2 regions of the Sulfurovum sp. NBC37-1 genome follow, and region 1 is predicted to be linked to the other one. Evidence: riboswitches for the same ligand, from Rfam matches in the RefSeq annotation. Region 1 holds a riboswitch; the other holds the start of a gene.
What was found. A riboswitch is a leader RNA that binds a small molecule or an ion and turns the genes downstream of it on or off. The one in region 1 is predicted to bind cyclic di-GMP.
Positions count from the first base shown of each region.

Region 2: another riboswitch for cyclic di-GMP. It lies ahead of SUN_RS13815 (hypothetical protein); the one in region 1 lies ahead of SUN_RS06140 (hypothetical protein).

Region 1 is NC_009663.1:1,216,488-1,222,496, reverse strand. Features, by position in the region: gene SUN_RS13025 (bifunctional diguanylate cyclase/phosphodiesterase) at 1-153, shown strand, start outside; gene SUN_RS06150 (CYTH domain-containing protein) at 156-629, opposite strand; gene murA (UDP-N-acetylglucosamine 1-carboxyvinyltransferase) at 635-1,903, opposite strand; cyclic di-GMP riboswitch class I at 2,084-2,158, shown strand; gene SUN_RS06140 (hypothetical protein) at 2,189-2,752, shown strand; gene SUN_RS06135 (hypothetical protein) at 2,839-3,177, shown strand; gene SUN_RS06130 (ATP-dependent helicase) at 3,178-5,247, shown strand; gene SUN_RS06125 (sensor histidine kinase) at 5,398-6,009, opposite strand, start outside.
Region 2 is NC_009663.1:2,160,497-2,166,505, reverse strand. Features, by position in the region: gene SUN_RS10825 (proprotein convertase P-domain-containing protein) at 1-577, shown strand, start outside; gene SUN_RS10820 (hypothetical protein) at 589-1,266, shown strand; gene SUN_RS10815 (hypothetical protein) at 1,354-1,737, shown strand; cyclic di-GMP riboswitch class I at 1,821-1,919, shown strand; gene SUN_RS13815 (hypothetical protein) at 1,978-4,677, shown strand; gene SUN_RS10805 (hypothetical protein) at 4,689-5,366, shown strand; gene SUN_RS10800 (hypothetical protein) at 5,412-5,591, shown strand; gene SUN_RS10795 (asparagine synthetase B family protein) at 5,626-6,009, shown strand, end outside.

The sequences.
Region 1 (6,009 bases):
GCGGAGAGCCTGCATCTGGAGATCATAGCAGAAGGTGTGGAGCACAGGGATCAGGTACGTTACTTGTTGGAGAACGGCTGTTACATCATACAGGGCTACCATTATTCAAGACCCATCCCCAAGCAAGAAATGACCCAGTATCTGATGCGTTAGCGCTAGCTATCAGCCCACATGGAGTAGGGGTGATCGATAAGGTAGGCGTTTCTGTAGTGTGGATCGTAGGAGACTTCCTCTGTGACCCATGGAGGCTTTTGGAAGGTTTCGTGCTCAGCCTGCAGCTCTATTTCAGCAACGATCAGTCCTTCATTGTCCCCTTCGAAGATATCCAGTTCCCAGGTATGGTCACCATAGGGAATAAGATAACGTTTTTTTTTGATGTGAGAGGAAGTACAGAGCTCGGTAAGCATCATTTCTGCCTCTTCAACAGGTATGCCGTACTCGAACTCTGAGCGGGTCAAGCCTTTGGCTTTGCCTTTTAGGGTAAGAAATGCCCGGTCATCACTGATACGGATACGGACTGTGGCAGTACCGGCTGTAGGGATATAGCCCTGTTTAATGTGATGAGCGGTAGGAAGTTTGGGAAGTTTTGTGCTGTCAACAAGGAATTTTCGCTCTATCTCTTTTGGCATACGACTTACTTCTCTTCTTCTTTTCTGACGATATCCGCACCCAGCGCAGCCAGTTTGCCTTCCAGGTTGTCATAACCTCGGTCAAGGTGGTAGATACGACGGACATTGGTCGTTCCCTCGGCTACAAGCCCGGCAAGGACCAAAGCAGAACTGGCCCGCAGATCGGTCGCCATGACATCTGCACCATGAAGTTCTTTTACTCCTTTTACCGCAGCAACACTCCCCTTGAGCCAGATATCGGCACCCAGACGGTTCAATTCGCTTACATGCATGAATCGGTTCTCAAAAAGACGCTCCTCAATCAGGCTTTCCCCATCAGCCATAGCAGCAACAGCCATGAACTGTGCCTGCATATCGGTAGGAAATCCCGGATACTCTATCGTGATGAGATTGACAGGGTTGATAATATCTGTAGGATGAATGGTAATGCTGTCCTTAGCTATATCAAAGGTGAACCCCATACTTTCAAGTTTGTCAATAGAAGCGCGTATATGCTCCGCATTGACCTTGTTTAATGTAATCTCCGATTTTGTGATCGCACCGGCACAAAGGTAGGTCCCCGCTTCGATACGGTCGGGGATGATCTCTACGGTTTTAAATGCAAGCGGTATACCGTCCGTGCCTTCTATAGTGAGTTCATTGGTACCGATACCTTCTATCTTTACACCGGCATCAGCAATCATTTCACATAGTTGTACGATCTCAGGTTCTTTGGCCGCATTGATGATGATGGTCGTTCCTTTGGCAAGTGCGGCTGCCATAATGATGTTTTCCGTACCGCCTACCGTGATCTTGTCAAAAATGATCTTTGCACCGTGCAGTCCGTTGGGAGCGACAGCATGGACATAACCGCTTTCTATCGTAATCTTTGCACCCATGGCTTCCAGTGCTTTGAGATGCAGGTCAATAGGGCGCTGCCCGATGGCACACCCGCCGGGCAAGGAGACTTCACATTCACCAAAACGGGTGAGCAGGGGACCCAGTACCAGAATGGAGGCTCGCATCTGCGAGACGATCTCATAGACCGCTTTGGTCGAGGTGATGGATCCATTATTGATCTTTGCAACCGTTCCCTCATGTTCCACCACGCCGCCAAGCATGGTAAGCAGTTTGAGCAGTGTACGGATATCGACCACATTTGGCAAATTGGTGAGGGTTACATCTTTGTCACTCAGGATCGTTGCAGCGATCACAGGGAGCGCCGCATTTTTCGCACCGCTTATTGTCACGCTGCCACTCAGTTTTTTCCCGCCTTTTATCTCCAGATACTGCACTGTTCTCCACCTCTTTTTAATGTATAGGGATTCTATCAAAAGATTGGTTAAGAGTAGAAGAACAAATAGAATATTAAATAATATTATTATTTTCAGCTTTTCACATTAAAAAATAGAAAAATTTTGATATTATTCACTATGATTTAAAGTTAATATTATAAAATGTGCAGTACTATATTATCTAATATATGCCAAACCTGTTGCGAAACAGGGACGGAAAGCCACGGGTCTCATGAAGATAGCCGGGTTGCCAGACTTTGATTATTTAAAGAAAAGGGAACCGTGATGTCAAATAGTTTAGACAAACTTAAAGCACTTACCAGTCGTTTGGAAGAGGAGTTGTCACAGAAAGAAGCAGCTGCTGATGTCAGTACAGAGGAGAAAAGAGAACCCAAAGTATCACCCGTTCCCACACCTGCCAAAAAGAATGAAAAACCGGTTGAAAATATCAGCTTTGAGGGTGTCAGAGAAGAAAATATCGCGAGAGTCAAGGCTCTTTATGAAAAGCTGAAGATCTTTGAGAAATCTCCGAATTTTGATGATATCTTTATCTATAAAGCAATGAATCTATCCGGTATCGGTCTCAAAGAAGAAGATTTTGGAGAAGTACGAGAAGGAAAATATATCCAAATCATCGCTATTACCTACGAACCAGACAAGAATGGAAAGAAAAAAGCCAAAAACGTTTCACTCGGATATTTTGGAAAAGCGGAAACACTTGATCCTACACTCAAGAATGAGATCATTGAATTCGTACTACGATGGCGTTATGAAAAAGCTTTTCAGAACGTCGAACACTACAAAGACCTTATTGCCAGAGTAGAGACACCAAAAGAGACACTGTTTTAAATTTCGGTCTTTTTTCTTCTCTTTCCTAACCTCTTTTTTGCTACAATCTGATTCTTGACACACTATCTATATATATTAGGAAAAACATGCATCTCGAACTAACACCTGAAGCACTTTTGATTCAACTCGGCTATTCGCAGACCCCGCAGACACTTAATCAGATCAAAGATATCATCGCAAATACGGACGGTTTTGAAAAATTTTCTCCGCATCTCCCATCATTTAACGATGCACTTGCCGTGGAAAAAGGGTATATTGCTATGTCCAATTCGGAGAACTACCTTAAGATCAAATGTAACGAGGATAGTTCGGCAGACAACCTCAGTGCCTTCAACAAGATCGTCAACCACTGGGCGGATAAGTACAAACTGAACCTGAAAAAAGTCGACAACAAAAATACTTACTACATTCTCGGTCACATATAATTGCCACTCAGCACACTCAACGCTGAACAGCTCAGCGCTGCCACCGCATCTCTGGGACAAAATCTCATCATCGCCAGCGCCGGGACAGGGAAAACTTCAACCATCGTCGGGCGTATCGCCCATCTTCTAAATGAAGGCACGGACCCTTCGAAGATCCTTCTGCTGACCTTTACCAACAAAGCTGCAGGAGAGATGATCGCCCGTCTGGAGAGGTATTTCCCAAAAAAAGTCGTATCGCGTATCGAGTCAGGTACGTTTCATGCCGTCTCCTACCGATGGCTCAAAGAACTGCACCCCAACCTTGCGCTCAAACAGCCTTCAGAACTCAAAACACTTTTCAGGAGTATTTACGAAAAACGAAATTTTGAGCGAATGAACCTGCCTCTGGCGCCTTTTTCGGCCACCTACCTTTACGAGATGTATTCTCTGTACCAAAATGCCTCCCTTGAGGGATTCGATGAGTGGTTTTTGGAAAAGTACCCAGATCATGAAGTGATTATGGATGCCTATATGGACATTGTGCAGGAGTTTGAGAAGGAGAAGATCGATTACGGTTTTGCTTCGTTCAATGACCTGCTGCTGCGTATCAAAAGTCATCTTGAGGAGAACACCATACACTTTGAAGAGGTACTGGTAGATGAATACCAGGACACCAACACGCTTCAGGGAGCGCTCATCGATACACTCAAACCACGTTCGCTTTTTTGCGTCGGAGATTATGATCAGAGTATTTACGCCTTTAATGGTGCGAATATAGAAAATATCGCTACCTTTTCCAAGCGATACCCCGATGCCAATGTTTTTACACTCAAAACGAATTACCGCTCTACTGCCCCCATTCTTTCTCTTGCCAACAGGGTCATAGAGCGCAACGAACGCATTTACCCCAAAAAACTTGAAGTAGGGCGTCACGGAAAGACCCACCCGCCAAGACTGCTGATGTACAAAGACCTCTTTGAACAGTATCAGGCTATTGCACAGAGCATCAAGCATACCCATGTTCCCAATGACAACATTGCCGTGATCTTCCGCAACAACTCTTCTGCAGACGGGATAGAAGCGAGTCTTCGTGAAGTGGGAATACCGTGTAAACGAAAGGGTGGAACAAGTTTTTTCGATGCCAAAGAGATCAAATTTCTTCTCGATCTGCTCTCCCTGCTGGTCAACCCCAAGGATATGATGGCGTTCATACATGTTTTTGAATATGCATCAGGCGTGGGTTCCGCACTTTCCAAAGAGTTCTTTCAGTGTTTTCTTCATTTTGGGAACGGTAATTTCATGCAGGGGGTTCTCTACCCGGTTAATTCGGAACTTCCCAAGCTTAACCCCAACAAAAATGTTCAGCTCGGGCTCTTTGACGATGACCATGAGATCGGTTCAGCCACGCGTTTCAAACATCTCGATCTTCCTCACAGTGTTTACGGCCATCCTTTACTCAAGCACCCGAAGATCATTCAGGACGGTGTAAAGTTCTTCAATGATTTCTACAGACTGATGAATGAGATCAAATCCGAGAAGAATCCTGCCAAGATTCTCCGGACAGCCATTTCATCCAAACTCTACAGCGGGATCGTTGAAATGCTCTCGACACAGAGAGGGCGCCTGAAAACCGGAGAGGTGGACGAAGAGAAGAAGAAAGTGGCACGTGAACGCATTTTGCGTAAAGCCAACCTGCTGCTCGACCTTTCACGACAATACAAAGAATTGGGCCGATTCGTCAATGCCATGGTGCTGGGCGGCGGAGAGCTCAGTGAAGGGGAAGGGGTGAATCTGCTGACGGTACATGCCAGCAAAGGCCTGGAATTCCCGGAAGTTTATGTAGTCGATCTGGTGGACGGCCGTTTTCCCAATAGAAAGATGATGAGCAGCATTGAAGAAGAACGAAGGTTGTTCTATGTGGCCGTCACACGAGCAAAAGACAAACTCTACCTTTCTCTTGCCCAGTACGACAAAGTCAAGAAAATAGACTACAAACCTTCACAGTTCCTGCATGAGGCAGGGTTGATCAAAGGGGAGTTCGTTGAACCAGAGCCCAAAAAGAAGAGGGTGAAGAAAACGGCAGAAGTTTAATAAGGGCACCGTTAATAACAGACAATAGGTGGCAACTGACCCCCGTACTTCTGCTATCTCAATACGAGGTTTACGTGGCATATTCTTCTCCTTTAGATCCGATAAACTTTACAGACCTCTTTACTCTAAAATAAGGTGAATACAGTTGACTCATTGAGGTATTAAAGCTATTTTAAACCCATTCTTATACTTGGTATCACATGCTAAAGAATAATCATTTTTTTGTGCTAGATTTTTTGTTATTGCAAGTCCCAATCCAAAACCGCTTTTAAGGCGGTTTTTACTTTCATCCACTGTATAAAATGGTTGAAAAATTTTCTCACACTCTTTTGTCTCTATGCTTGTTCCTGTGTCTTGCACTATAAGGGAATTATTTTCTAAAGCAATAGTGATACTACCTTTAGTAGTAAACTTGATACTATTGTCAAGTAAATTTATGATAATCTTTTTCAAATCTGTTTTAGTAAATAGAATCTCATCTTCTTCTTTCATTGCATTTATCAAAGTGACACTTGCATCAGGCACAAGGAGTACAAATATTTCTTTATCTATAAATTCTTTGAGTTGTATCTTCTCTTTTTTTACAACACTTTTCATAGACCCAATAAATAAAAGTACGTCACTGAGCAGTTCATTCATATAGTGAGTCTCGTATTTAACTTTTTCTAAGACTAACGGTATATTTTCATTGGCTACCAAACCATCTTCTATAGCCTCTATATTCCCTTGTATAATAGTCAAAGGCGTTCGAAAATCATGAGC
Region 2 (6,009 bases), 940 kb from region 1:
TGAGATCAACAGCGGCCATAAAAATACTACCAAAGCACAGCTTGCTGCCACAGACACGGTAGTGCCAGGAAAAGGCTACTGGATCATTGCAGACCTCGGAGGGGCAGGAAATGAAAAAAACATCACGATCGATAAAACACTTTCGAACCTGAGTCCCGCTTCAACGGTTACTTCTTCATCAGTAGGTATCACTAATCCCGACTTTACAGAAGTACACGAATACCTGCTGCCCAAAAATGAAGTCAGTGACCCTAATACGGTCGATTACAAGAAATATATGGCAGGCAACCCCTTCCCGTACGCATTTCAGCTCTCTGATCTCTATTTCAAGCACAATGCGGGTGGAATGTCTTACAATGAGATGGGCAATACAGCCAATGACAACTATATCAACAAGATCGTCTATAAACATGACAGTAATAAAACAGGCCCTGTGAGCGGTTACATGGCAGTAGACCCTGCAACCCCGGGCTTTGATGGTTCCATTCAACCAATGGAAGGATTCTTCATCAAGATAGAGAAGAACCAGACCGATAATTATGTCAACCATTTCGCTTACCCGCTGATGAACAAGTAAAGGAGCAAACAATGCAAAACAAAAAAACAAAGATACTTCTTGTCCTCGCAATGCTGCTGATGATAGGCGGTACCATGCTCCAGGCAGGAAGTGGTAAAAGCGTACAAAAAACACAAAAAGCCAAAAAAGCAGGATGGTACATGCGTACGAGAGTATCCGCCACCGCAGAGGACGGTAGCGTCTATGAACATAACAGTGCAGGTGTCTTCGGCGAGCTTAAACAAAGTAAAGCCAAAAAAGACAGACATGATGTCGCTGCATACGGTCCTGCAGTACTTCAGGTGGTCTTCCCCCATTACGACTGGGAAGAGGGTGATGCCGGTGACTACTGGAGTGACTACCGAAAATACAAAAAGGCAAGAGCAGACAAAAGAGCCGTCTGGACCTTCCAGGTCAAAAACCAGAAAACAGTCGATCTCTCAAACGCAGAGATCCACATCAAGCTTGATGATGCCATAAAAGTGAACTATATCAAAGAGAACGGAAACGTAAGATACATAGAGATCGGAACAGACAAAAAGATGAAGAAGAGATTTATCCTAGTCGATGTGGACAACCACCAGACCTACAGTGTGGATGAACTCGAATACGCCAACCTCTCAATGGACGGCAACCATACCAGGACCTTCAGATGGGTCAGGGGTGATGTTAGGAAAAAAGACTTTAAGCCGGTTGTGTTGCCGGAGTAGGTCTTGTCCCACCAAAGATTAAAGTCCAACTTGGATGGCAATGTTAGAAGGTGACATAAGTAAATTGAACTGGAAAGGAAGTATAGTATGCCAAAAGAAAGAATGCTGATCTATGGAGTGATTCTCCTTGTGTTGGCTGTGATCGGTTACTTTAAGTACAGTGGCGCAGAGAGTGAAAAACATGCTGTAACGCATAAAACGGTAAAACAAGAACGAAAAGTATCTGCCGCCAAGGTAAATACTGCAAAAGCAGATGAAAGGTCAGAGCCTGTAGAGGATGTTGTATCTGAGACTAAAGAAAAGAGTGTTTCTGCTGAGAATCCGAAGATGTCTGATGCAAATGATGAGGAGGAAGCGGAAGATGAAACCCCTTCGGTCAAACGAAGCCAGCTTATAGGCGGTGCGGATGTGGAGTGGATAGAACCCAAGCCAAAAGACCCGGACAACAAATTTGGTGAACCTCCTTTGTAAAAGTTGTAGGTTTGGCACGGCCAAACCTACATTTTATATTAAATTCAACCTAAATTAGATAAAATAGTAGGAATTTAAAGAATGAAAGAAAACGCCACCCCTGTTGCGAAGCAGGTTCGGAAAGCTATGGGTCTTTGATGCTGTCGCCTGGCAGCAGACGAGAAGATCGCCAGGTTGCCTAAATAGAAAAAATTTATACGCTGTATTAAGTATAATTTGCTTGCAGAGAAGAGGCAATTAATGAAAAATACATACAAAACAATACTGAAACGATTATTAGTTATGGGAATGACACTGGCTGGAAGCTCGGTATTTGCCGCGACACTGGATTGGAGTAGCCAGGGAGGATGGGATGCCGGCGATCTTTCAAAAAATTATACCAATGTGGATGGTAGTCACATCGATGTGGATGTTGATATTACCGGAAACACGGGTAGGTTCGAAAATAATGAGCCTAATGATATAACTGACAGTGTCGATACATCGCTGGATCTTGATGTGAATTTTAACACCAAAACGGAAAGCGTAACGACGACATTGTATTTTTCCCAGCCTATACAGATTACCAAACTGCGAATTCGAGATATTGATTATGCGGACCAGTTTTTGGGTGCTAAATTTGAGGATCGCGTTATTATCAAAGCGGCAGATGATGATGGGAATGTATATGAGCCTGACAATGTGGCAAAAGGTTCGCATATTGATGAAAACAGTGCAGGAGACTATGAAAGTGACCAGTCAGGGCCTCTTGATGATGATGATCCAGATGGATATGTCACGATGCAGTTTAGCAATGAGTATATCACTGAACTCAATGTTACATATACTTCAGGAACTAATGTACCGCGGAATAATCCGACAGAGCAGCATGTCCTTTTGGACAATATAGATTTTCATGCGAAAGATACCGACGGTGATGGCGTAGCGGATTTTTGGGACATCGACGATGACAATGACGGAATCTTGGATGCCGTGGAGATACAGGGTGCTGGTAACTGTGCTTATGGTTTCTTCCATATGATCGATGGTGTATTAAATGTGTTTGATCCTGAAAATGAGGTTTATTTACCTATAGGAGGGCAGAAAGCAAGTATCAATGCGATGGGCTTTGATGATCAAAGCGGTAAACTCTACGCATCGGTGCGTGCAGCTACGACCGATGATTATGGTACTTCACTTGTAAAAAATGATGTGATAGAGATAGATCGTTACAGTGGCAAGATTAAAAAAGCCAATACGATCAATAACAGCAAAATCGACAGCTATGCGGCAGATTTTTATAATGGAGCACTTTATGCACGCAAAAGTACAACTAAGTTATACAAGTGGATAAAAAGTGGTGACATACTGAGTGAGATAACATTTACTTCTGGATCGGAAAATGCTGCTGACTTTGCCATAGATGATTCAAGCGGTACAGTTATGGCATACGGGTTACGATCAACTAGTCAGACATCAGGAAGTGCAGATAATACAAGACTATATAAAATAAATCTTAGCAACAATACCAGTACCAATGTTAAGCTAACTGTTACAACGCCGGATGGGGCTGATTTGAGTAAAGGATGGGGTGCAACATTTATAGCAGACAACAGTAAATTGTTTGCAGCCAATAATAATGGATACATTTATGAGATTGTCGATTATGATACTGCTACTCCGACCGCAACATTTCTCTATCGTTCGGTTCCAACCGGTAATAATGATGGTGCAAGTTGTCCTGATGCCAACCAGTATGCTGTAGACAGTGACGGTGATGGAATCGATGACTATCTCGACCTCGACAGTGATAACGACGGTATTCCGGACAATGTAGAAGCGCAGCCAACTTCAGGCTACGATGCACCTGATTCTACTTGGACAGATGACGATGGTGACGGCTTGGCAGATCAATATGATCATAATACTGCAGGCGTCGTGGGCAGTAACGGCCTGATCCCACCGGATAAAGATGGAGACAATACTGCCGACTTCCTCGACAGCGACAGCGACAACGACGGCTACACCGACTGCGAAGAAGGTAGAAATCAGCCTGTTTGTACGCCCAACCCGACTGTACGAGATAACGGTATGCCAACATGGTACTATAACGATGATGATTATAATCACGTAAATGGTTACATAACAGATCCTGACCCAGACGATGGCGGAAATATTCAGGACGAAGTCACGGGCAACCACGAAGCCGCCTACCGCGAATTCCTCTGCGGGAAAAACCGAACCACACTCACACACTTCCAATGGAAGATCGTCAGCTTCTGTTGCGCCACGGGTTCGAACCATATCGAAGACCTTCTTGGCGGCGACTTGGGTGCCTACGGTACCGACTGGGTCGTGTTCAAGCAGAGCGGAACAGACCAGTATGAGATCAACAGCGGCCATAAAAATACTACCAAAGCACAGCTTGCTGCCACAGACACGGTAGTGCCAGGAAAAGGCTACTGGATCATTGCAGACCTCGGAGGGGCAGGAAATGAAAAAAACATCACGATCGATAAAACACTTTCGAACCTGAGTCCCGCTTCAACGGTTACTTCTTCATCAGTAGGTATCACTAATCCCGACTTTACAGAAGTACACGAATACCTGCTGCCCAAAAATGAAGTCAGTGACCCTAATACGGTCGATTACAAGAAATATATGGCAGGCAACCCCTTCCCGTACGCATTTCAGCTCTCTGATCTCTATTTCAAGCACAATGCGGGTGGAACGTCTTACAATGAGATGGGCAATACAGCCAATGACAACTATATCAACAAGATCGTCTATAAACATGACAGTAATAAAACAGGCCCTGTGAGCGGTTACATGGCAGTAGACCCTGCAACCCCGGGCTTTGATGGTTCCATTCAACCAATGGAAGGATTCTTCATCAAGATAGAGAAGAACCAGACCGATAATTATGTCAACCATTTCGCTTACCCGCTGATGAACAAGTAAAGGAGCAAACAATGCAAAACAAAAAAACAAAGATACTTCTTGTCCTCGCAATGCTGCTGATGATAGGCGGTACCATGCTCCAGGCAGGAAGTGGTAAAAGCGTACAAAAAACACAAAAAGCCAAAAAAGCAGGATGGTACATGCGTACGAGAGTATCCGCCACCGCAGAGGACGGTAGCGTCTATGAACATAACAGTGCAGGTGTCTTCGGCGAGCTTAAACAAAGTAAAGCCAAAAAAGACAGACATGATGTCGCTGCATACGGTCCTGCAGTACTTCAGGTGGTCTTCCCCCATTACGACTGGGAAGAGGGTGATGCCGGTGACTACTGGAGTGACTACCGAAAATACAAAAAGGCAAGAGCAGACAAAAGAGCCGTCTGGACCTTCCAGGTCAAAAACCAGAAAACAGTCGATCTCTCAAACGCAGAGATCCACATCAAGCTTGATGATGCCATAAAAGTGAACTATATCAAAGAGAACGGAAACGTAAGATACATAGAGATCGGAACAGACAAAAAGATGAAGAAGAGATTTATCCTAGTCGATGTGGACAACCACCAGACCTACAGTGTGGATGAACTCGAATACGCCAACCTCTCAATGGACGGCAACCATACCAGGACCTTCAGATGGGTCAGGGGTGATGTTAGGAAAAAAGACTTTAAGCCGGTTGTGTTGCCGGAGTAGGTTCTACGGTAACAGTCTTATTATGAAAAAACAGGAAAATATAAAATGATAGAAAAAAACCATTCGGATTTCTCAGGAGAAACAGAGAGACAAAAGAAACCGTATTCTTCTCCGAAAATAGAAATAATAGCGAATGTGAGAATGGCAACAAAAGGATCCACAATAGGCGGTACTGATAGTGGTGGGCAAAGTGCCAATGTTCCGTCAGATCCAGGTGGCTGGTAATTCGTAAAAAAAACAGTAAGATAATGTGATATAGTTGAATAGTATTTTTATTGCTTATTTAGTGAATGGGAATGGTGAAAAAAGCCATTCCGATCAGGAAAGGACTATTAAAGAAAGCTACTATCGCTATGGCAAAAGATTACCGGCCAAATTAAAAGGAGCATTCGCTTTCGCCTTTTACGACACTGAAAGCAAACAGACATTCTGCGCGCGCGACCCACTCGGGATAGCGCCGCTGTACTATACGAAAACCCCGGAGGGGTACCGTTTCGCCTCGGATATAGGAGAACTTCTCTCCCTCCCTTCCGTTTCCAAAAAACCGAATCTCCGTTCCATGCAAACCATGATGCAATGTTTTGCAGTAGACTATCATGAGACGATGTATGAAGGGATTTACCGTTTGCCTTCCGGGCACAGT